DNA from 3 places in the Bradyrhizobium sp. 63_E2_N1_3 genome. Region 3 is predicted to be linked to each of the others. Evidence: riboswitches for the same ligand, from Rfam matches in the RefSeq annotation. Region 3 holds a riboswitch; each other region holds the start of a gene.
What was found. Region 3 has a riboswitch for cobalamin ahead of AB7531_RS21055 (ribonucleoside-diphosphate reductase subunit alpha). Riboswitches for the same ligand answer to the same signal wherever they lie in the genome.
Positions count from the first base shown of each region.

Region 1: linked by a shared signal. The riboswitch ahead of AB7531_RS30570 (energy-coupling factor ABC transporter permease) and the one ahead of AB7531_RS21055 (ribonucleoside-diphosphate reductase subunit alpha) in region 3 are both predicted to bind cobalamin.
Region 2: linked by a shared signal. The riboswitch ahead of AB7531_RS31560 (TonB-dependent receptor) and the one ahead of AB7531_RS21055 (ribonucleoside-diphosphate reductase subunit alpha) in region 3 are both predicted to bind cobalamin.

Region 1 covers NZ_CP197235.1:6,380,270-6,387,140, reverse strand. The annotation lists gene AB7531_RS30595 (bifunctional cobalt-precorrin-7 (C(5))-methyltransferase/cobalt-precorrin-6B (C(15))-methyltransferase) at 1-706, shown strand, start outside; gene AB7531_RS30590 (cobalamin biosynthesis protein) at 703-1,071, shown strand; gene cobM (precorrin-4 C(11)-methyltransferase) at 1,068-1,850, shown strand; gene AB7531_RS30580 (cobyrinate a,c-diamide synthase) at 1,850-3,160, shown strand; gene cobA (uroporphyrinogen-III C-methyltransferase) at 3,157-3,888, shown strand; cobalamin riboswitch at 3,934-4,151, shown strand; gene AB7531_RS30570 (energy-coupling factor ABC transporter permease) at 4,189-4,866, shown strand; gene cobF (precorrin-6A synthase (deacetylating)) at 4,915-5,664, shown strand; gene cobT (nicotinate-nucleotide--dimethylbenzimidazole phosphoribosyltransferase) at 5,675-6,727, shown strand; gene AB7531_RS30555 (histidine phosphatase family protein) at 6,734-6,871, opposite strand, start outside.
Region 2 covers NZ_CP197235.1:6,609,815-6,616,685, reverse strand. The annotation lists gene AB7531_RS31575 (MBL fold metallo-hydrolase) at 1-281, shown strand, start outside; gene AB7531_RS31570 (Cj0069 family protein) at 304-1,380, opposite strand; gene AB7531_RS31565 (GFA family protein) at 1,541-1,948, opposite strand; gene AB7531_RS31560 (TonB-dependent receptor) at 2,087-4,435, opposite strand; cobalamin riboswitch at 4,636-4,843, opposite strand; gene AB7531_RS31555 (hypothetical protein) at 5,075-5,440, shown strand; gene AB7531_RS31550 (FixH family protein) at 5,543-5,935, shown strand; gene AB7531_RS31545 (efflux RND transporter periplasmic adaptor subunit) at 6,020-6,871, shown strand, end outside.
Region 3 covers NZ_CP197235.1:4,426,828-4,433,698, forward strand. The annotation lists gene AB7531_RS21035 (L-talarate/galactarate dehydratase) at 1-994, shown strand, start outside; gene AB7531_RS21040 (ribonuclease activity regulator RraA) at 1,007-1,786, shown strand; gene AB7531_RS21045 (nuclear transport factor 2 family protein) at 1,788-2,237, shown strand; gene AB7531_RS21050 (hypothetical protein) at 2,250-2,537, shown strand; cobalamin riboswitch at 2,625-2,842, shown strand; gene AB7531_RS21055 (ribonucleoside-diphosphate reductase subunit alpha) at 2,965-5,868, shown strand; gene AB7531_RS21060 (ribonucleotide-diphosphate reductase subunit beta) at 5,879-6,871, shown strand, end outside.

The DNA.
Region 1 (6,871 bases), 2.0 Mb from region 3:
CGAGCGCGGGTGGGGCGCCTCGGCGTTCTGGACTCTCGCCGCGCTCGGCGGGGCGCGCGAAAGCATCGCTGAGCATCGTGCCGACGGCTTTGCGGGCGATCTCGCCGAAAACCTGGTCGCAGTGGCCGTCGAGGCGAGGGGCGGGCAAGGCATTCCCCGCAGCTCCGGCCTGTCCGACGATCTCTTTGCTCACGACGGCCAGATCACCAAACGGCCGGTGCGCGCGCTGGCGCTCTCGGCGCTGGCGCCGCGTCCCGGCGAGCGGCTGTGGGATATCGGCGCGGGTTCTGGCTCGATCTCGGTCGAATGGGCGCTGTGCGGCGGGACGGCGAGCGCCATCGAGGCGCGCGAGGATCGTGCCGCGAATATCCGCAGCAATGCAACAGCGTTCGGATTGGCGCATCGGATCACCGTCATCACGGGGAGCGCGCCCGAAGCTCTTGCCGGACTGGAAGCGCCGGACGCGGTCTTCATCGGTGGCGGTCTCGATATCGAGATGTTCGATGCCATCTGGTCACGGCTTGTGCCGGGTGCTCGGCTCGTCGCGCATGCGGTGACGCTGGAAACGGAAGCGCTGCTCGGCGAGCTGCACCAGCGCCATGGCGGCGAGTTGATGCGGGTCGAGATTGCCCATGCCGCGCCGCTCGGCCGCTACCGGTCCTGGGAAGCGTCGCGGCCCGTGGTGCAATGGAGTGCGGTTCGATGAAAGTCGCCGGACTCGGATTCAAGAAGGATGTCACGCTGGCTTCGCTGCGCGAGGCGCTGCTGGCGGCCGGTGGTCCCGAGGGCCTTGCGGCGGTCGCGACTGTTAGCGACAAGGCGGAAGCGGAGCCGCTCAAACAGCTCGCGCGCGAATGCGGCGTGCCGATCAAGGCAGTCTCGGCTGAAGCGTTGGCTAACATCCACACGCCGACGCAGTCAAAACTCGTCGCGGAAAAGTTCGGCACGGGCTCGGTCGCTGAAGCCGCTGCGCTCGTTGCGGCTGGCCCTCGCGCGCGATTGATTGCGACGCGGGCGGTCTCGCGGGATCGCACCGCGACCGCCGCGATCGCGGAAGGAGACGGCGCATGACGGTGCACTTCATCGGTGCCGGGCCGGGCGCTCCGGATTTGCTGACGTTGCGCGGACGCGACTTGATCGCGGCCTGTCCGGTCTGCCTCTATGCGGGCTCGCTGGTGCCCGAGGGCGTGCTGGCGCATTGCCCGCCCGGCGCCCGCATCGTCAACACCGCACCGCTGTCGCTCGACGAGATCATCGCGGAGATCGCTGCCGCGCATTCGGACGGCAAGGATGTTGCCCGCTTGCATTCGGGCGATCTCGCGATCTGGTCGGCGATGGGCGAGCAGCTTCGCCGCCTGCGCGCGCTCGGTATTCCCTACACGGTCACGCCGGGCGTGCCGTCCTTCTCGGCTGCAGCAGCTGCACTAGAGGCTGAGCTGACGCTGCCCGGTCTTGCCCAGTCAGTGGTGCTGACGCGCACGCCGGGCCGCGCCAGCGCGATGCCTGAGGGCGAAAAGCTCGCAGCGTTCGCCGCCACCGGAGCGGTGCTCGCGATCCATCTGTCGATCCATCTGCTCGACAAGGTCGTCGCAGAGCTCACGCCGCATTACGGCGCGGATTGCCCCGTCGCGATCGTCTGGCGTGCGAGCTGGCCGGACCAGCGCATCGTTCGCGCCACGCTGGCGACGCTCGATGCCGCCGTCGGCACCGAGATGGAGCGCACGGCGCTGATCCTAGTCGGCAAGACGCTTGGTGCTGCGGATTTTGACGAGAGCCGTCTCTATGCCGTCGACTACGACCGCCGCTATCGGCCGGTCGGTGCCGATCCGCGCTTTCCGGAGGCATCGTGATGCCGGCAGGGCTCGTCATCTCCGCGCCGGCCTCCGGCGTCGGCAAGACCACGCTGACGCTGGCGCTGGCGCGCGCCTGGCGCAATCGCGGATTGAACGTGCAGTGCTTCAAGAGCGGGCCCGATTATATCGATCCCGCCTTCCATGCCGCTGCGACGGGGCGCGCTTCCGTCAACGTCGATAGCTGGGCGATGGATCGCGGGGCGATAGCTCATCTCGTCGGTCGCGGCACTGATGCCGATGTCGTGCTCGCGGAGGGCTCGATGGGCCTGTTCGACGGCGTCGCCGCGCGCGGCGTCTCCGGCACCGGCGCCACCGCCGACATTGCTGAGATGCTGGGCTGGCCGGTGCTGCTGGTGATCGATCCCTCCGGACAGGCGCAGACGGCGGCGGCGATCGCCGCAGGCCTTCGTGACTATCGCGCCGGTGTGCGCCTTGCCGGCGTGGTGCTCAACCGCGTCGCCAGCCCACGTCATGAAGATCTCGTGCGGCGTGCACTCAACGACGCCGGCATCGCCGTGTTCGGCGCGCTGCCGCGCCATGCCGAGATCAGCCTGCCGAAACGGCATCTCGGCCTGGTGCAGGCCGAGGAGCAGGCCGAGATCGGCAAGCTGATCGACGAAGCCGCGCGCTTCGTCGCCGAGCATGTCGATCTCGATGCGGTGCTGCGATCGGCAGCGAGCTGGTCGCCGCAACCGGCGGCAAACGGCATGAATGTGACGCCGCCCGGGCAGCGCATTGCGTTGGCCCGCGATGCCGCGTTCTCCTTCATCTATCCGCACATGCTGGAAGCCTGGCGCGCGGCGGGCGCCGAGATATCGACCTTCTCGCCGCTTGCCGATGAAGCGCCTGACGCGAGTGCCGATGTCTGCTGGCTGCCCGGCGGCTACCCTGAGCTGCACGCGGGGAAGATCGCGGCCAATGCTCGCTTTCGCGACGGTCTGCGTGCCTTCGCTGACAAACGGCCGGTGCACGGCGAATGCGGGGGCTACATGGTGCTGGGAACCGCTCTGACCGACGCCGACGGCGTCCGTCATGAGATGACGGGCCTGCTCGGACTGGAGACGAGCTTTGCCAAGCGCCGCATGCATCTCGGCTATCGTCTCGCTGCGCTCGCCGCGCCGATGCCGGGCCATCAGGCCGGCGCGCGCCTGCGCGGTCATGAGTTCCACTATTCGACGATTATCGCGCAGCCGGATACGCCGCTGGCGGTCGTGCACGATGCAACAGGCGCGGTCATCGCCGAGACCGGCTCGCGCCGCGGTCATGCCACCGGCACGTTCTTCCATCTGATCGCGGAGGATCGGTGAGCGGTTTTGTCACTTTCATCTCGGCCGGCCCCGGCGACCCGGAGCTCCTCACGCTCAAAGGTGCCGCGCGGCTGCGCGATGCCGACGTCGTGCTCTATGACGACCTCGCCTCCGGTGCGATCCTCGATCTGGCCCGGCCCGGCGCCAATCTCGTCGCGGTCGGGAAGCGGGCAGGGCGGCCCTCGACCAAGCAGCACCACGTCAACCGCCTGCTGGTCGACTATGCCGCGGCTGGTGTCCGTGTGGTGCGGCTGAAATCGGGCGATGCGGGTATCTTTGGCCGGCTCGAGGAGGAGCTGGAGGCGCTGCGCGAAGCTGGCATCGGCTACGAGATCATTCCCGGAATCACCTCGGCCTGTGTCGCCGCTGCGCAAGCCGGCATTCCCCTGACCCGGCGCCACACCTCGCGCCGGGTGCAGTTCGTGACCGGGGCCGATGTCACCGGCGAGCTGCCGCAGAATTTGAACTGGGCGGCGCTGGCTGATCCCGAAGCGACCACCGTGGTCTATATGGGCCGGCGCACCTTTCCGGCGCTTGTCGCAAAATTGATCGAGCACGGCCTCGCGCCTGATACCCCGGCGCTGTTCGCCGAATCCCTCGGTCGTCCCGACGAGCGGCTGGTCCGCACCACCATTGCCGAGCTGGCCGAGCAACTTGCGCGGGGCGGCGCTGCCTCGACGGCCGCCGTGATCCTGTTCGGCGCACTGGCCGGGGATTATCCGTCATGACCGTCCCGGCCGCCCTTCGCCCCTTGACGCCCGGCTGGCGAAAGGGGCACACAGGAGATGCATGGTGCTCGAGGCGGCGCAAACCGCCGGAGCATAATCGGGAATGGGGGTGGGCGGACAGTTGCGCCGCCCAAAACCCCAGCCGCCCCCGCGACTGTAAGCGGTGAGGGACTCCGATCAGCCACTGGGCCGCAAGGCCCGGGAAGGCCGGAGAACCCCAGTGAACCGCGAGCCAGGAGACCGGCCGTGCATGTCTTGTGGCCAAGGCCGTCGGGTGTGACGGCAGGAAGGAACTGAACCATGCATATCGAACCCGGAGTCGTATCGGGCGCCAAGCTCGTGTTGAGTTACGCAACCGGCATCGCCGTCGGCGGCGTTGCGCTGAAGCTCGCGGTCGAGACCGTGCGCGAGCAGGGCATCACGTCGTTCGCGGCGCGGACGCTCGCCACCACGGGCCTCGTGTTCGTCTTCTTCGAGATCCTGCCGCACTTCCCGGTCGGCGTCTCCGAGGTGCACTTCATCCTCGGCTCGACCCTGTTCCTGCTGTTTGGGGCAGCGCCCGCGGCCTTCGGCCTTGCGTTCGGACTGTTGTTCCAGGGCATCTTCTTCGAGCCGCCCGATCTGCCGCAATTCGGCATGAACGTCACCACGCTGCTGGTGCCGCTGTTCGGGATCCAGGCGATCGCCGCGCGGATCATTGCCCGCAACACCGCCTATGTCGATCTCAGGTATCGCCAGGCGCTGGCGCTTTCGACCACGTATCAGGCCGGCGTCATCGCCTGGGTCGCGTTCTGGGCGCTCTATGGCTCGGGCTTCGGTGCGACCAACCTCGTCAACATCGCGACCTTCGCGGCCTCCTACGCGCTCGTCATCGTGATCGAGCCGCTGGCCGACCTCGGTGTGCTGGCGCTGGCGAAGTCGCTGCGCGGCGTCACCGCGCCCGGCCTCGTTACCCCGCGTTTGCATAACGCGGCTTGAGAGAGACAAGCGAACGGGCGGCCGTGATGGCCGCCCTTCGCACTCACGATGCTCACGCTCTCCCTGATAGGCATCGGTTGCGGCGATCCCGAGCAGCTCACGCGCGCCGCCGTTCAAGCCATCAACGCGGCCGATCTCATCCTGATCCCGCGCAAGGGGACGGCGAAGTCCGATCTCGCAGATCTCAGGCGGACGATCTGCGCGGATGTGCTCACCAATCAAACGACGCGCATTGCCGAGTTCGATCTTCCCGTGCGCGATGCCGGTGAAGCGGATTATCACAAGGGCGTGGACGATTGGCACGAGGCCGTGGCCGCGGCCTGGTCGCAGACGATCGCCAGCCATCTCGGTGATGATGGCAAGGTCGCGCTGCTGATCTGGGGCGATCCTTCGCTCTACGATTCCTCGCTGCGCATTGCGCGGCGGCTCGATCCCTTGCCTGATATCGAAGTTGTGCCCGGCATCACCTCGATCCAGGCGCTGTGCGCGGCGCATGCGCTGCCGCTCAACGACATCGGCGAACCCTTCCTCGTCACGACGGGGCGCCGCTTGCGCGAGGGCGGCTGGCCGCAAGGCGTCGATACCGTGGTGGTGATGCTCGACGGCGGCACGGCGTTCCAGTCGCTCGATCCTGCGGGGCTGCACATCTGGTGGGGCGCTTATCTCGGCATGCCCGATCAGATCGTCATGTCGGGCGTTCTGGCCGAGATCGGCCCGCACATCATCGCCGCGCGACAGGATGCGCGCGAGCGGCACGGCTGGATCATGGACAGCTACATTCTCAAGCGCAGGCCGTAAGCGAGGCAGCATGCTCCCTGAATGGGTCACCCGGAAATGCCCCGATGTCTCCGCTGTCCATCGCGAGGCGGCGCTCGCGCGTCAGGCGCAACTGACGAAGCCGGCTGGCGCGCTCGGCCGGCTGGAGCAGCTTGCGGTCGAGCTTGCGGGCCTGCAGGCGACCGAGCAGCCGCGTGCCGCGCGGGTGCCGATCATCGTCTTCGCCGGCGATCACGGCATCGTCGCGCAGGGCGTGTCGGCCTATCCGCAAGGAGTGACCATCGCGATGATGGCGAATTTTGCCTCGGGCGGTGCCGCGATCTCGGTGCTGGCGCGTGAGCTTGGCTCAAACCTTGAGGTCGTCGACGCCGGTACGCTGGCACAGGAGGAGATGGCAGGAATCGTCACCGACAAGCCGCGCAGCGGCACGCGCGACTTCAGCGTGGAAGCCGCGCTCACCCCCACGGAGCTGGCATTCGCCTTCGAAGCCGGTCAGCGCGCAGTCGCGCGCGCAGACGCCGGCAGGCCCGATCTCCTGATCTTCGGCGAGATGGGCATCGGCAATACCACGACGTCGGCGGCGATTGCGGCGAGCCTGCTTGGCATCAGTGCCGAGGAGATCGCGGGCAGCGGTACCGGCGTCGATGCGGCCGGCCGTGCGCACAAGGCGCGCGTGATCGACGCTGCGATCGTGCGGCATGGCGTTGCAGGTGCTTCGCCGGAAAAGATCCTGTGCGCCGTCGGCGGCCTCGAAATCTCGGCGATCTGCGGCGCCATCATTGCGGCTGCACAAGCCCGCATTCCCGTGTTGATCGATGGCTTCATCGTATCCGTGGCCGCGTTGGCGGCGGTGCGGCTGAACCCGTCGTGCCAGCCATTCCTGCTGCCGTCGCATCAATCGGCGGAGCAGGGGCATCGGCTGGTGCTGCGCGCGCTGAACGTGCAGCCGTTGATCAGCCTCGATCTCAGGCTCGGCGAAGGATCGGGTGCCGCCATCGCGCTGCCGCTGGTGCGGCTCGCGTGCAGCCTTCACAACGGCATGGCGACCTTCGCGCAGGCCAACGTGCCGGATCGCCCGGCCTGATCCAGCTCAAGCCGCGCGCTGATTGACCGCGACGACGCGCCAGCCGGTGGCGAGCCGGTCGATCCGGGTCAGTGACAACGGATCGATCACGAAGCGCAGGGCCGCTTGTGGTGTCAGATCCAGAGCAATGCAGAGTGCGGCGCG
Region 2 (6,871 bases), 2.2 Mb from region 3:
CCGGCCACACACTCGGCCATTGCGGCATCGCGGTGCGATCAGGCGAGAAATGGCTGCTGCATGCCGGCGACAGCTATTTCCACCACGGCCAGCTCGACGCGTCGCCGCACGTGCCGCTCATGCTCGGCTATTTCCAGCGCCGCGGCGACATGGATCGCAAGATGCGGATCGCCAACCAGGCGCGGCTGCGCGCGCTGAAGCTGAACCACGGCGACCGCGTGAGCATCGTCAACAGCCACGATCCCGTCGCCTATGAAAGCTGCCGCTGCGCTGCGCATTAGGGTGTCGAAGCCGGGCCGCCGGTTATGCGCCCGAACGCACTGCTTGAGTCCGGAGCAAGCGGTGCTTCACCGTTCGGGCGATTGCCGCCGGCGCGTCGTCGGGAATCGCAAAGCATGAGCTCGCGTTGATTTCGCACAGGACGTAGGTGTCGGTACCGGCGGCGTCGCGGGGCCCGTACAGGAAGTCGGCGTCCCAGATCACCGGCAGCGACGGTTCGTCGATGCCGAGCGTGTCCATCAGCTGCGGCGTCCATTCGTCCTCCATCGATCTTCGGAGCGCCTGGAATTGCGGAGCATCGGGTCCGTGCATGATCCGTGGGCCCGGCTGCGCCTCAGGTGCGTCGGGGCCTTCCGGCGGCGGGATCAGCGCCTTGATCAATTGATGCCCGAAGCCCACGACCTCAGCGCCGCTCATGTAGCAGCGGATCATGCCGTCGGGCAGGCGGGGTTGGAACGCCTGGTCGATGATGCAGCCGCCCCATCCGAAATACGGTTCGCAGCGGGCGAGCAAGGCATCGAGCGGCATGTCCTCGGGTAGACTGCCGCGTTGGGCATGCAGCACGCGAACCATGGCGTCCGCGTTGGGCAGGGCCTCCACCTTCCACACCCCTTGGCCACCATTGCCGCGATTTTGCTTGAGCACGCGCGGACCGTTCGCCTGAAGGCGCGAAGGAAATTCGGCGCGGAAGCTTGCGGCGGTGTCATAGCGATGCGTGTCGGCTCCCCAGCCGAGATGACGCGTTCGGTAGAGCACGTCCTTGACGCCCATCTTCAGGATCACGTCGGGATGTGCGCTCACCCATGGCCCTTGCGCCGCAACGTCGCGAAGCAGCGGGTCGAGGGCCTCGCGCGTCTTGCCCTGATGGATCGGATCGACCCAGACGAGCACGCCATCGACGGCGAGCAGTTGATCGCGGACGGCGTCGGCGAAGATCTCGTCGTAGATCACCGGCCGGGCTTCGATGCCGACCGCGGCGAGTGCTTCGAAAACGCGGACGAAGCGGCTGTTTTGTGCCGTCGTGTCCCGGCGCGCGGCAGCGTCGCCGCGGGAGAGGATGGCAACGGTAGGGCGGAGAGGAGGGTGGCGTTCGGTATCCATGCGCAAGCTCCACGAATGGCGTGCTGCGCAGAGCTTGGACCGAGGTCTCACGGGGAGTCTGCTTCGTCCCCACGCCGATCAATCTACGTGAGATCGTCCGGCCGTTGCAAGATGGTGTTTGTGCGGTTCCATCCAGACGGCGAACGCTTCGCGCGCGCCGCTACGGTGGCGGAGGATAGCGGTCGAATGTCGGCAGTTCGTGCGCGCGCTCCATCCATCGAAGGCGCTCTGCGACCTGGATGTGCATCGTCGCCGGTACGGCATCGGGATCGTCGTAGGTCGCGCTCTGGACGTCGATGACCCCGGGTAACATGTCGGCATTGACATAAAACAGGCCGGTTCCGCAGTCGCCGCAAAAGTGCCGCCAGGCATGTTCCGAGGAGTGATACACCTTGGGCTCGCCCTTGGTCACCTTGACGGCATCGTCCGCGTACATCGTCCAGCCGACGACGGGAGCGCCCGCGTGAAGCCTGCAATCGCGGCAGTGACACAGCGCGTGCACGATCGCTTCGCCCTCGACCTGATAGCGGATTGCGCCACAGTGACAACCGCCGGTGATGGTGCTCATGCGTTCCTCCCGATGGAAGCGAGGTTTCGTTGATCGATAGCTCTCGAGACCCGCGGCTTCAACGGCGCAATCGATTTGCGATTGCGTCCTACTGTCGCGTGACACCTCCCGCCACGGCGCGGACGAGGTGATCCGCGACTACCACTTGAACGAAGCCGCGACCTCGTAGCTGCGCGGCGCGCCCAGGATGATCTGGTCGGTGTAACCCGGATCGCCCCAGGCCGCGTAGAGCTTGTTGGTCAGGTTCCTCACGCGAAAGCTGATCCGGGTCTGGTCGACGCCCGGGAAATAGGCTTTTGGAATATCGACGAACGCGTATGCGTCGAAGATCGTGTAGGCGTCCATCGTGACCAGATTGTCCTGGAAGTTGAAGCGGTCGCCGACGTGACGGACGAGGCCGCCGATCTCCACCGGCAGCTTCGTGTCGAAGCGATAGGAGGCGCCGGCGTTGGCGATGAAGTTGGGAACGTTGGGCGGCGTCTTGCCCGAATAGGACTGGAAGTCGCCATTGCCGTCGACATAGGTGAAGTCGATGAAGCGCGACTGCACGAAGGCGACGTTGCCCCATAGTTTCAGGCCCGCGACCGGATTGACCGCGGCGGCAATCTCGACGCCCTTGGAGGCCATCTTGCCGGCGACGTTGAAGAGGATGCCGCTTTCGGGGACGTAGACGTTCTTGCGCTCGATGTCGAAGGCCGAGAGCGTGGCCTCCGCGCGCTTGTCGGCCGACAGCAGCTTCACGCCGGTCTCGTAGGTTCGCGACGTCGTGAGCAGCAGCGGCGTCGTGGGCCTGAGGATGAAGATGTTCGCGACCGTCGGGTCCGCCGCCGTCGCGTACTGGCCGTAAAGCATCACGCCGGGCGCGATGTCCCAGGTGTAGCCGATGCGTCCGGTGACCGGATTGAACGTCTTCGAGAAAGGATAGCTGGCTTTCAGGAGGCCAGTCTCGTCGAAGCGGGTCCGCGACAGCTCGATATTCTCAAAACGGATGCCGCCGATCAGCGCGAAGGTCGAGGTCAGCTTGAGCCGGTCCTCGAACGACAGCGAGGTGGTGTCGAGATGGGTGTAGATCTTCTCGTCGCTGCGCGGGCCGTAGAGGCCGCGGTCCGGATTGAGGAGATCGACGTAGTCATTGAAGAACAACGTGTCCTGCGAGACGTTGAACTGGTTGCTGCTCGCCGCCACGGTGGCGACGAAGCGATTGTCCATTCCGGCGACGTTGGAATTGACGGTGAGGTCGGTGATGTTGCCGTAGAGCCGCTGCGCGTGATCGAGCGCCAGGCGCTCGCGGTAGATGCTCTGCGCGCCTGCGAAATTGCCTACGGTCTGGTCGAACGACGAGATCTCGTTGTTGAACCAGTGCCGGTGGGCGTCATAGCCGTAGACTTGGCTTTTCAGCGAGATGTTGTTGGTGATGTCCCATTGAAAGCCGCTGCGCAGCCAGAGCTCGTTGGCGCCGCTGTGATTGTCGAGCACGTTGTAGTTCGTGGTCAGCGTGCGCGCGTCGATGGTGACCGGGACCGGCGTGCCGCCGCCGAGGTAATAGTTGCTCCAGACGCCGGACACGATGCCGTACGTCGGCACGATGCCCGGCGCGTTCGCCGGCACCAGCGGCGTCCCCCAGTAGAAGCGGTCGTTGTCCTGCCTGTATTCGGTTGCGCCCCAGATCTTCAGGTTCTCGTTGACGCGATAGTTCAGCTGGCCCGAGACGTTGCTGAGCTTCGAATAGGTGTCGTCGATAAAGCCCTTGTTGTTGAAATGGCTGATATCGAAGCGGTAGTCGAGGCCGTTGATCAGCGTGCTGCCGCCCGATCCGTAACCGGCGCGATAGCCGTTGAAGGAATCGTAGGAGGTGAAGGCGTCGTTGACGATTGGTCCGGTGTGCGGCGCCTTGTTCACGTAGTTGATGGCGCCGCCGGTCGCACCGAGGCCCGCCACCAGCGAGTCCGGTCCCTTGATGATCTCGACCTGCTGGAGGCCAGCCACGTCCATGGGACGGCCGGTCATGGTCGACGGCCCGATCGGGATGCCGTTGTAGAGCGTGGAGATCTGGTCGCCGGAAAAGCCACGCATCGAGAAGATGGCGGGCGCGCCGGGCGCATCGCCGCCGGTGACGCCGACTGCAGCCTTGGCGACGTCGGTCGTGGTCCGGATGCCCAGGTCCTGCATCGTCCGCTGACTGATGACCTCGACGGTCGCCGGCATCTCGCGCGCCGTGATGCCGAGCCGGGAGCCGACATCGGTGACGGCTGCCGTGTTGAGCGGCGTCTGCACCGGGCCGCTCGGAGCTTGCGTGGCCGGAACGGCGACAGCAGGGGCGCCACGATTGCGTCCCGCGGCGCGCCGGGCGGCGCGCTGCTTCTGAGTGCCGGGGCTGACGGCAGGAGCCTGTCGCGGCGCAGGCGGCGACACGATCACCGGGCCGACCTCCCGGGAGCGGTTGTCCTGCGCCGCGCTTTGCGCGAGCGCCGCGGACGACAAGGACACCGACGAGAGCAGAGTAATCAGGAAAGCACGCGATAACGCTGGCCTTGCGCCAGCACGGAAATGAAAATGTTGCACAACAACGCTCTGCGGCGACGCAAACAAACCGTCACCGCGGTTGCCTTAGTCATCCACCTTCGCCCCAGGCGGCGGATGCACCGGCTACTTGTCCGACATCAGGGCACCCCGCCCAATGCGTTCGCGCGTGACCATGGCTGGCAGCAGGTTTCCTGGCTCGCGGGTCATCGCCTTCGACCACCTTCCCAGAGGCCCAAGCGGGGCTCCAGTGGTTTGTTTGGTCGTCGACTATCCGCCTACAGTTGCGGGGGCAGCCGCGGAATTGCCCACTGAGGTGGACGCACCGCATTCCCTTGAAGAGTCCTTGCGGACACTACCGATCACGAAACTGGCATCAGGGGATGAGCGCGTCAACATCCGCGCGGGCTGCTGGACGGGCTGGTCGGTCGATGGTGGCCTTGTGTTGCTGTTTTGCACGATAGTCCGAAGGACCGCGTCGAAACGTCCAACCCGGCCTCCGGACCAGCCTGGGTAACGAACGCTTGACCACGATCAATGACTGCCTTTGGTGCCCGAATATGCTACTGAGGCCGAGTTCCGGCCTGACAAAGTAAGTCGATATTGATGCAGTTCGTCCGTACCATCCTGGCAGTCGCCATCGCCATATCCTTGGCGATGCTGCCGGTTGGCGCGTCCGCGGCGAACCTCGCAATGTCGTCGGATGGCATGCAGACGGCCATGCACATGAGCGGCGACGCCGACATGTCGATGGACGATTGTTGTCCCGACATGAAGGGAACAGGCTCCCATAGCGGCGGCTACAAGTGCGGGATGGGCTTCTGCTGCGTCGGTGGGATCATCGCGCTCGGTGATGTCAGGCCCGTGGCGTTCGAGCGTCTCGCCGTCATGGCCAGCACGTTGGCTATTCCCCCGGATCAGGTCGTTTCCTTCCGCGGCGGCAGTCCTCCTTTCCGACCTCCTCGAATCTGATCTCGCAAAGCCCGAGACGCGAGCGGCATGCCTGCTCGCGACGACGACTGACGTGCGCGCTTCACGCGCCACGGCGAAAGATCAATTCATGAGGACAAGACAATGCTTTCCAAAATCCGCACCGCGGCTCTCGCCGCCACCCTTTCGCTTGCCGCTTCAGCCGCGATGGCGGGCGCGGGCGACTACGCCTTCGAGCCCGTCACTCCGCAGATGAGGAAGGGCGAAGACGTCACGCTCGCCGTTCGCCTGACGAACAAGCAGTCCGGCAAGCCGATACCGGACGCAGTCATCTTCAAGACCCGCCTCGACATGGCCCCGGACGGGATGGCCGAGATGGAATCGGCGGTCGCGCCGCTGCCGTCCAGGGAGCCTGGTGTGTACGCCTTCAAGACGGACCTGCCGATGGCTGGCCGCTACCAGATGACGCTGTCCGTGAAGGTGCAGGGCGAACCGGAGACCGTCACCGGCAAGGTGATCGTCACGGCGGTCAAGTGAGCGTTCGGGCGCTGCCCGGCAGCGCCCGACATTCCCCCTTTTCCTTCACACGGACGCGCGCTCCCGGGTGCGCGGATACACGACATGAAAACGCTGCGTCTCCTGACGGCACTTGCGCTGGGCGGCGGCCTGGTCCTGGCCGGCTACTACTGGCATTCGAACGGTGCGGGCTGGCTCGCTGAGGCCGACATATCATCGGCTGCGGCCGCCGCGGAGCGAACTCCGCTCTACTACCGCGATCCAAGCGGCGCGTCGCTCTGGTCTGCGGGTCCGAAGAAGGACGACCGCGGGCGGGACTATCTGCCGGTCTACGACGACGATGGAGCGGCCGTCGCGCCGGCGCTACCGAAGGCGCAAGCGGCTTCGCCGCGAAAAATCCTCTACTACCGCAATCCGATGGGGCTGCCCGACACGTCGCCCGTCCCAAAGAAGGATCCGATGGGGATGGACTATGTCGCCGTTTACGAAGGCGACGACACCGACGACGGCACGGTGAAGCTGTCGCCCGGCAAGATCCAGCGCGCGGGCGTGAAGTCCGAGCCCGTCACGCGGCGCTCGATCCGGGTCTCGGTGAAGGCGCCCGGCACGATCCAGCTCGATGAACGCCGCGTGTCGGTGATCGCGATGCGCGCCGAAAGCTTCGTGCAGAAGGTCGCCGACGTGACCACCGGCACGCGCGTGAAGGCCGGCCAGCCGCTGATGGAAATCTACAGTTCGGCGGTGGCGTCCGCAGCGGCGGAATATCTTGCGACGATCACCTCCAAGACGGTCGGCGGTGTCGAGATGTACGGCCGCGGCTCGCGACAGCGGCTGGTCAATCTCGACGTTCCCGAGTCCGTCATTGCGGAGATGGACAAGACGCACACCGCGCCCGTCGCCATACGCTGGTCTGCGCCGCGCGACGGGGTCGTGCTCGAACGCAATGCGATCGAAGGG
Region 3 (6,871 bases):
CGAGACCGAGAACGGCCACAGCGGCATCGGCTACAGCTATTCGAAGCGCGCCGGTGGTCCGGGGCAGTTTGCGCACGCCAGGGAGATCGCCGGCGAGCTGATCGGCGAGGATCCGAGCGACATCGCGCGTCTGTGGGACAAGCTCGTCTGGGCCGGCGCCTCGGTCGGCCGCAGCGGCATGTCCACGCAGGCCATCGCCGCCTTCGACATCGCGCTGTGGGATCTCAAGGCCAAGCGCGCCAAGCTGCCGCTGGCAAAGCTGCTCGGTGCCCATCGTGACTCCGTGCGCTGCTACAACACCTCCGGCGGATACCTTTCGATGCCGATCGAGGAGGTGAAGGAGCGCGTCAGCATGGCGCTCGACAGGGGCATCGGCGCCATCAAGCTGAAGGTCGGCCAGCCCGACCCGATGGTCGACCTCAAGCGCATCGAGGCGGTTCGCAACCACATCGGCGACGTTCCGCTGGCGATCGACGCCAACCAGCAATGGGACCGCACCACGGCTCTGCGCTTCGGCCGCATCGCCGAGCAATTTAACCTGACCTGGATCGAGGAGCCGCTCGACGCCTACGACTACGAAGGTCATGCGGCGCTGGCAGCCGAGCTTGCGACCCCGATTGCGACCGGCGAGATGTTGACCAGCATCGACGAGCATTACGAGCTGATCCGCAACAATTCGGTCGATTTCATCCAGCCGGATGCGCCGCGCGTCGGCGGCATCACGCCGTTCCTCAAGATCCTCGCGCTCGCCGACCACAAGAAGCTCCAGCTCGCGCCGCACTATTGCATGGAGATCCATCTGCACCTGACCGCGGCCTATGCCCGGGAGCCCTGGGTCGAGCATTTCGAGTGGTCGGAGGCGATGTTCAACGAAAAGCTCGAGGTCGTGAACGGCCGCATGATCGTGCCGAACCGGCCGGGCCTCGGCTTCAGCCTGTCGGAGCAGGCGCGCGCCTGGGCCCGTGACGTCCACGAGGTCGGAAAGCGCCGCTGAGGGAGGATGGCCATGTACGAACCAAAGACGAAGCTTAGTCCCCTGGATCCGTCTGTCATCCGCCGGCTGAAGGATGTCTCCTCGGGTTCGCTGACCACCGAGCTGTTCAAGAAAGGCCTGCGCCAGTGCTTTCTGGTCGGGCTGGTGCCGATGAACAAGGACGCGGTCCGCTTCGCCGGTGAAGCTTTCACCATGCGGATGATCCCGGCGCGAGAGGATCTCGATACCATAGAGACACTCACGCCGTATCCGAACGCGGACAATCTGCAATGGGAAGCGGTCGAGAACATTCCGCCCGGCCATGTCCTGGTGATCGACAGCCGCAACGATCCACGCGCAGCATCGGCGGGCGCCATGCTGCCGACGCGGATGAAGGTGCGCGGCGCAGCCGCGATCGTCACCGATGGCGCGTTTCGTGACGGCCAGGAGCTGGCGCGGCTCGATTTCCCGGCCTATGCGCGGCAGGTCACCGCATCGACGCGGTTGTCCTATCATCGCGTCGCGGACCTGAATATCCCGATCGCCTGCGCCGACGTGGCGGTCTACCCGGGCGACATCATCGTCGGTGACGGTGACGGCATCACGGTCGTGCCACGGCATTTGGCCGCCGAAATGGCCGACCTCTGCGAGAGGCGGGACCAGCTCGAGAAGTACCTGTCGTATCGTATCAGTGCCGGCGAGCCGCTCTACGGCGTCTATCCGCCCACACCCGCCGTGCGCGCCGACTTTGAGGCTTGGAAAAAGGCCGGTGCGGATCCGGCGAGGGCCACGACGATCCGGGCGGGAGCCTGACATGAGCAAGACATCGCCCGCCGCCATGGAGGCGACGATCCGTCGCTATTTCGACGCCTGCAACGCCGCCGACTACGATGCCTTGATGGCCTGCTTCACGGCGGACGCGGTTCACTACTTCCCGTCCGGCTTGCCGGACATTCCATGGCGTGGCGCCGATACCATCGCGCGCAAATGGATCTGGTGCGTCGAGAATCTCGGGTCGCAATGGACGATCGAAAAGATTCTTTGCTCGTCGACGTCGCCGGAAGCCGTGATCGAATGGACGCACTGGAAGCGCAAGCAGGGCACGGCGCTTCGCGGCGACGAATGGTACGCGTTCGAAGGGGCGAGCGGTCGCATCAAGGAGATCAGGGCTTATTATGCGGCGCCCGCCGATCCATCGGCCCGGATCTGCGAGCTCGTCGATTTCGACTATCGCGATCGCGGCTATCACCTTTCGTCCGAATAGCATCGGGCGTCCATGCCGTTCCTGGGCGGCGTGGGCGCCTTCACCGCCGTCATCGTGACGCGCACCGGGCTGACCAGCGCGGTCTGGCTCGCCGGCCAGCGATGCGCGCCGTGCAGCGAAACGAGGACCTTTGCGGCGAAGCACCTCGGTGCGATCAGGGCGAAAATTGCGGAGCTGCGTGTGCTGGAAGCGAGAGTGGCGTCGCTGGTGAGCGGCTGCGAGGCGACATGCAGCGGCAGCGTCGCGCCGGACTGTGTGATCTTGCAGTCGGGATGCGGACCTCATAGCGCGCCAAGCTGAGGCGCGATCCAAGTGCGAATTCCCGCATTCCACAGGGCACAGGGCTCATGACCCGCAACGAATCGTTGACACCCGGCTGCATATGTCACCACATGTGGGCGTCACGGTTCCGCTGGATCGCAAGATTTAGTGGCTAAGAGGGAAGCCGGTGAACCGCGCGAGAGCGCGGAATTCCGGCGCTGCCCCCGCAACTGTCAGCAGCGAGCTGCTTCCGAACAATCGTCACTGGCGCCTTTCGCGCCGGGAAGACGGGAAGTGGGCGACGACCTGCGAGCCAGGAGACCTGCCGCGACAATCTGAACGTCCACGGGCGGGGTGTCCGGCGGTCGCTTGCATGCACCGCCCGGCAACTCTGCTGCCGGCGTTTCTGCAGCGTCCTTCCTTACAGCCCCGTTCAAACACAACGCGCGCATCACGGGGCCCATTGATGTCACTGAACCTGCACGACGCGGACACCGCCTCCGCACCCATCGTTCATTTGCGTCCACAATCGCTTGCGCCTGCTTCGAGCGAGCCGGCTATGCAGATCATCCGTCGCAACGGCAAGGTCTCGCCGTTCGATTCCGCCAAGATCGCGGTCGCCATGACCAAGGCTTTCCTTGCGGTCGAAGGCACCAGCGCGGTCGCCTCGCGTCGCGTCCATGAGAGCGTGGAGCAGCTCACGGCCGAAGTCGTCGCTGCGCTGATGCGGCGGGCAGGCGAGGGACGCACCTTCCATATCGAGGACGTGCAGGACCAGGTCGAGCTCGCCTTGATGCGGAGCGAGCACCACAAGGTCGCACGCGCCTATGTGCTGTACCGCGAGGAGCGGTCGCGCCAGCGCGCCGAGGAGGCGGCCGCGGAAGCGACGCCCGCTGTCGCGCCGGTCCTTCATGTCACGCTCGCCGACGGTTCGCGCGTTGGTCTCGACACCAAGCGGCTTGCGCTGATTATCGGCGAAGCCTGCGCCGGTCTCGACGGCGTCTCCGCGGCACCCGTGCTCACCGAGACCACCCGCAATCTCTACGACGGCATCAGCCAGGACGAACTGGCGCTGGCCTCGATCATGGCCGCACGCACGCTGGTCGAGCAGGAGCCGAATTATGCTTATGTCAGTGCGCGCCTGCTGCTGGACAAGCTCCGCGGCGAGGTGCTGTCCTACGTCCATGGCGTGCCGACGTCCGCCTCGCAGGCCGACATGACGATGCGCTACGTCGAATACTTCCCGGCCTATCTGAAGACCGGCATCGCCGCCGAACTGCTCGATCCTGAACTCGCCCGCTTCGACCTTGGCCGGATCGCGGCCGCGTTGAAGCCGGAACGCGACCTGAACTTCCAGTTCCTCGGTCTTCAGACGCTCTACGACCGCTACTTCCTGCACGTCCGAGGCAAGCGGATCGAATTGCCGCAGGCCTTCTTCATGCGTGTCGCGATGGGCTTGGCGGTGCGCGAAATCGATCGCGAGGCCAAGGCGATCGAGTTCTACGATCTGCTGTCATCGTTCGACTTCATGGCCTCGACGCCGACGCTGTTCAATTCGGGTACGCTGCGTCCGCAATTGTCGTCCTGCTTCCTGACCACAGTGTCGGACGACCTCGACGGCATCTTCAAGTCAATCAAGGACAATGCGCTGCTCGCAAAATATTCCGGCGGTCTCGGCAACGACTGGACCCCGGTTCGTGGCCTCGGCGCCCACATCAAGGGCACCAACGGCGAAAGCCAGGGCATCATCCCATTCCTGAAGGTCGCCAACGACACCGCGATTGCCGTCAACCAGGGCGGTAAGCGCAAGGGCGCCGTCTGCGCCTATCTGGAGACATGGCACGTCGATATCGAGGAATTCCTCGACCTGCGCAAGAACACCGGTGACGACCGCCGCCGCACCCACGACATGAACACCGCCAATTGGGTGCCGGACCTGTTCATGCAGCGCGTCGATGCCGATGGCGAATGGACGCTGTTCTCGCCTGACGAGACGCCCGATTTGCACGATCTCTATGGCGAGGCGTTCAAGACGGCTTACGAGGCCTATGAGGCCAGGGCGAAGGCCGGCGGCATGCGCGTCTTCAAGACCGTGCGCGCGAGCGACCTCTGGCGTCGCATGTTGACCATGCTGTTTGAGACCGGTCATCCCTGGATCACCTTCAAGGACCCCTGCAATCTGCGTTCGCCGCAACGCCACGCGGGCGTGATCCATTCCTCGAACCTCTGCACCGAGATCACGCTGAACACCTCGGGCGACGAGGTCGCGGTCTGCAATCTCGGCTCCGTCAACATGCTCAACCATGTCGGGCCTGATGGTGTCGACCAGGCCAAGCTGAAGCGGACGGTGACCACCGCCGTCCGGATGCTCGACAACGTCATCGACATCAATTTCTACACGATCCCCGAAGCGCGCCGCTCCAACATGCGTCATCGTCCCGTCGGGCTCGGCCTGATGGGCTTTCAGGAAGCGCTTCAGGTCCAGCGCATTCCGACCGCGTCCGACGCGGCCGTGGCGTTTGCCGACACCAGCATGGAGGCAATCTCGTTCCACGCGATCGAAGCGTCGTCCGATCTCGCCGCGGAGCGCGGACGCTATCCGAGCTTCGAGGGCTCGCTGTGGTCGAAGGGCGTCTTGCCGCTCGACTCCATCCAGCTTCTCGCCGACGCGCGCGGTGGTCTCGACGTCGATCGCTCCGCAACGCTCGACTGGGACGGCCTCCGCAAGAAGGTCACGTCCAGCGGCATGCGCAACTCGAACGTCATGGCGATCGCGCCAACGGCGACGATCTCCAACATCTGCGGCGTCTCGCAGTCGATCGAGCCGAACTATCAGAACCTGTTCGTGAAATCGAACATGTCCGGGGACTTCACGGTCGTGAACGAGTTCCTGGTCCGCGACCTCAAGGCGAGGGGGCTTTGGGACGAGGTCATGGTCTCCGACCTCAAATATTTCGACGGCAGCGTCGGCCAGATCGACCGCGTTCCTGACGATCTGAAGGCGCTCTACGCCACCGCCTTCGAGATCGACAGCGCCTGGCTGATCGAGGCGGCCGCGCGCCGGCAGAAATGGATCGACCAGTCGCAGTCGCTCAACCTCTACATCGCCAATCCCTCCGGCAAGAAGCTCGATGCGCTCTACCGGCTGGCCTGGCGACGCGGGTTGAAGACGACCTATTACCTGCGCTCCCGCAGCGCCACGCATGTCGAGAAATCGACGCTGAAGGGCACTGACGGAAAGCTCAATGCGGTGTCCGCGTCAGTGGCAGTGTCGCACGCGCCGATCATGATGCCGACCGCAGCAACGCCGGACCTCGACGGCATCAAGGCCTGCCGGATCGACGATCCCGAATGCGAAGCGTGCCAGTGAGGAGATGACGATGCTCGACTGGTCCGATACCGAAACCACAGCGGCCGCTCCTGCCGTCTCAAGTCTCGCCACCGCACTGCGTCCGCAGACCCAGCTCAAGCTCGAGCCGGCCGACCCGACCGGCCTAGGTGCGATCGACCGCGCCGGCGGCCGCGTCTCCGTCGACGAGAAGCGGATGATCAACTGCCGCGCCGACGTCAACCAGCTGCTTCCGCTGAAGTACAAATGGGCCTGGGAGAAGTATCTCTCAGGCTGCAACAATCACTGGATGCCGACCGAAGTTTCGATGCAGGCCGACATCGCGCTATGGAAGTCGCGGGACGGGCTGACCGAGGACGAGCGGCGCGCGATCAAGCGCAATCTCGGATTCTTCGCGGCTTCCGAATCGCTGGTCGCCAACAACATCGTGCTGGCGATCTACCGTCACCTCACCAATCCGGAGTGCAGGCAGTACCTCCTTCGGCAGGCCTTCGAGGAGGCGGTTCACACCCACACCTTTCAGTATATCGTGGAAAGCCTCGGCCTCGACGAAGGCGAGCTGTTCAACATGTACCGCGAGGTGCCGTCGATCACGGACAAGGCGGCCTGGGCGCTCAAGCACACGCAGCACCTGGACGATCCATCGTTCCAGACGGGGACGCCGGATAGCGACCGCGCCTTCCTGCGCGATCTCGTCGCCTTCTACGTCGTGTTCGAGGGCATGTGGTTCTACACCGGCTTCGCGCAGATCCTGTCGCTCGGCCGCCGCAACAAGATGGTCGGCATCGCCGAGCAGTATCAATACATCCTGCGCGACGAGAGCATCCATCTCAACTTCGGCATCGACGTGATCAACCAGATCAAGATCGAGAACCCACATCTGTGGACGGCAGCGTTCCAGGACGAGATCCGCGGCATGATCCGCGACGCAGCCGAATTGGAGGCCGCCTACGGACGGGACACGATGCCGCGCGGCTTCCTCGGCCTGAATGCTGCGCTGTGCGAGCAGTACATGCACTTCATC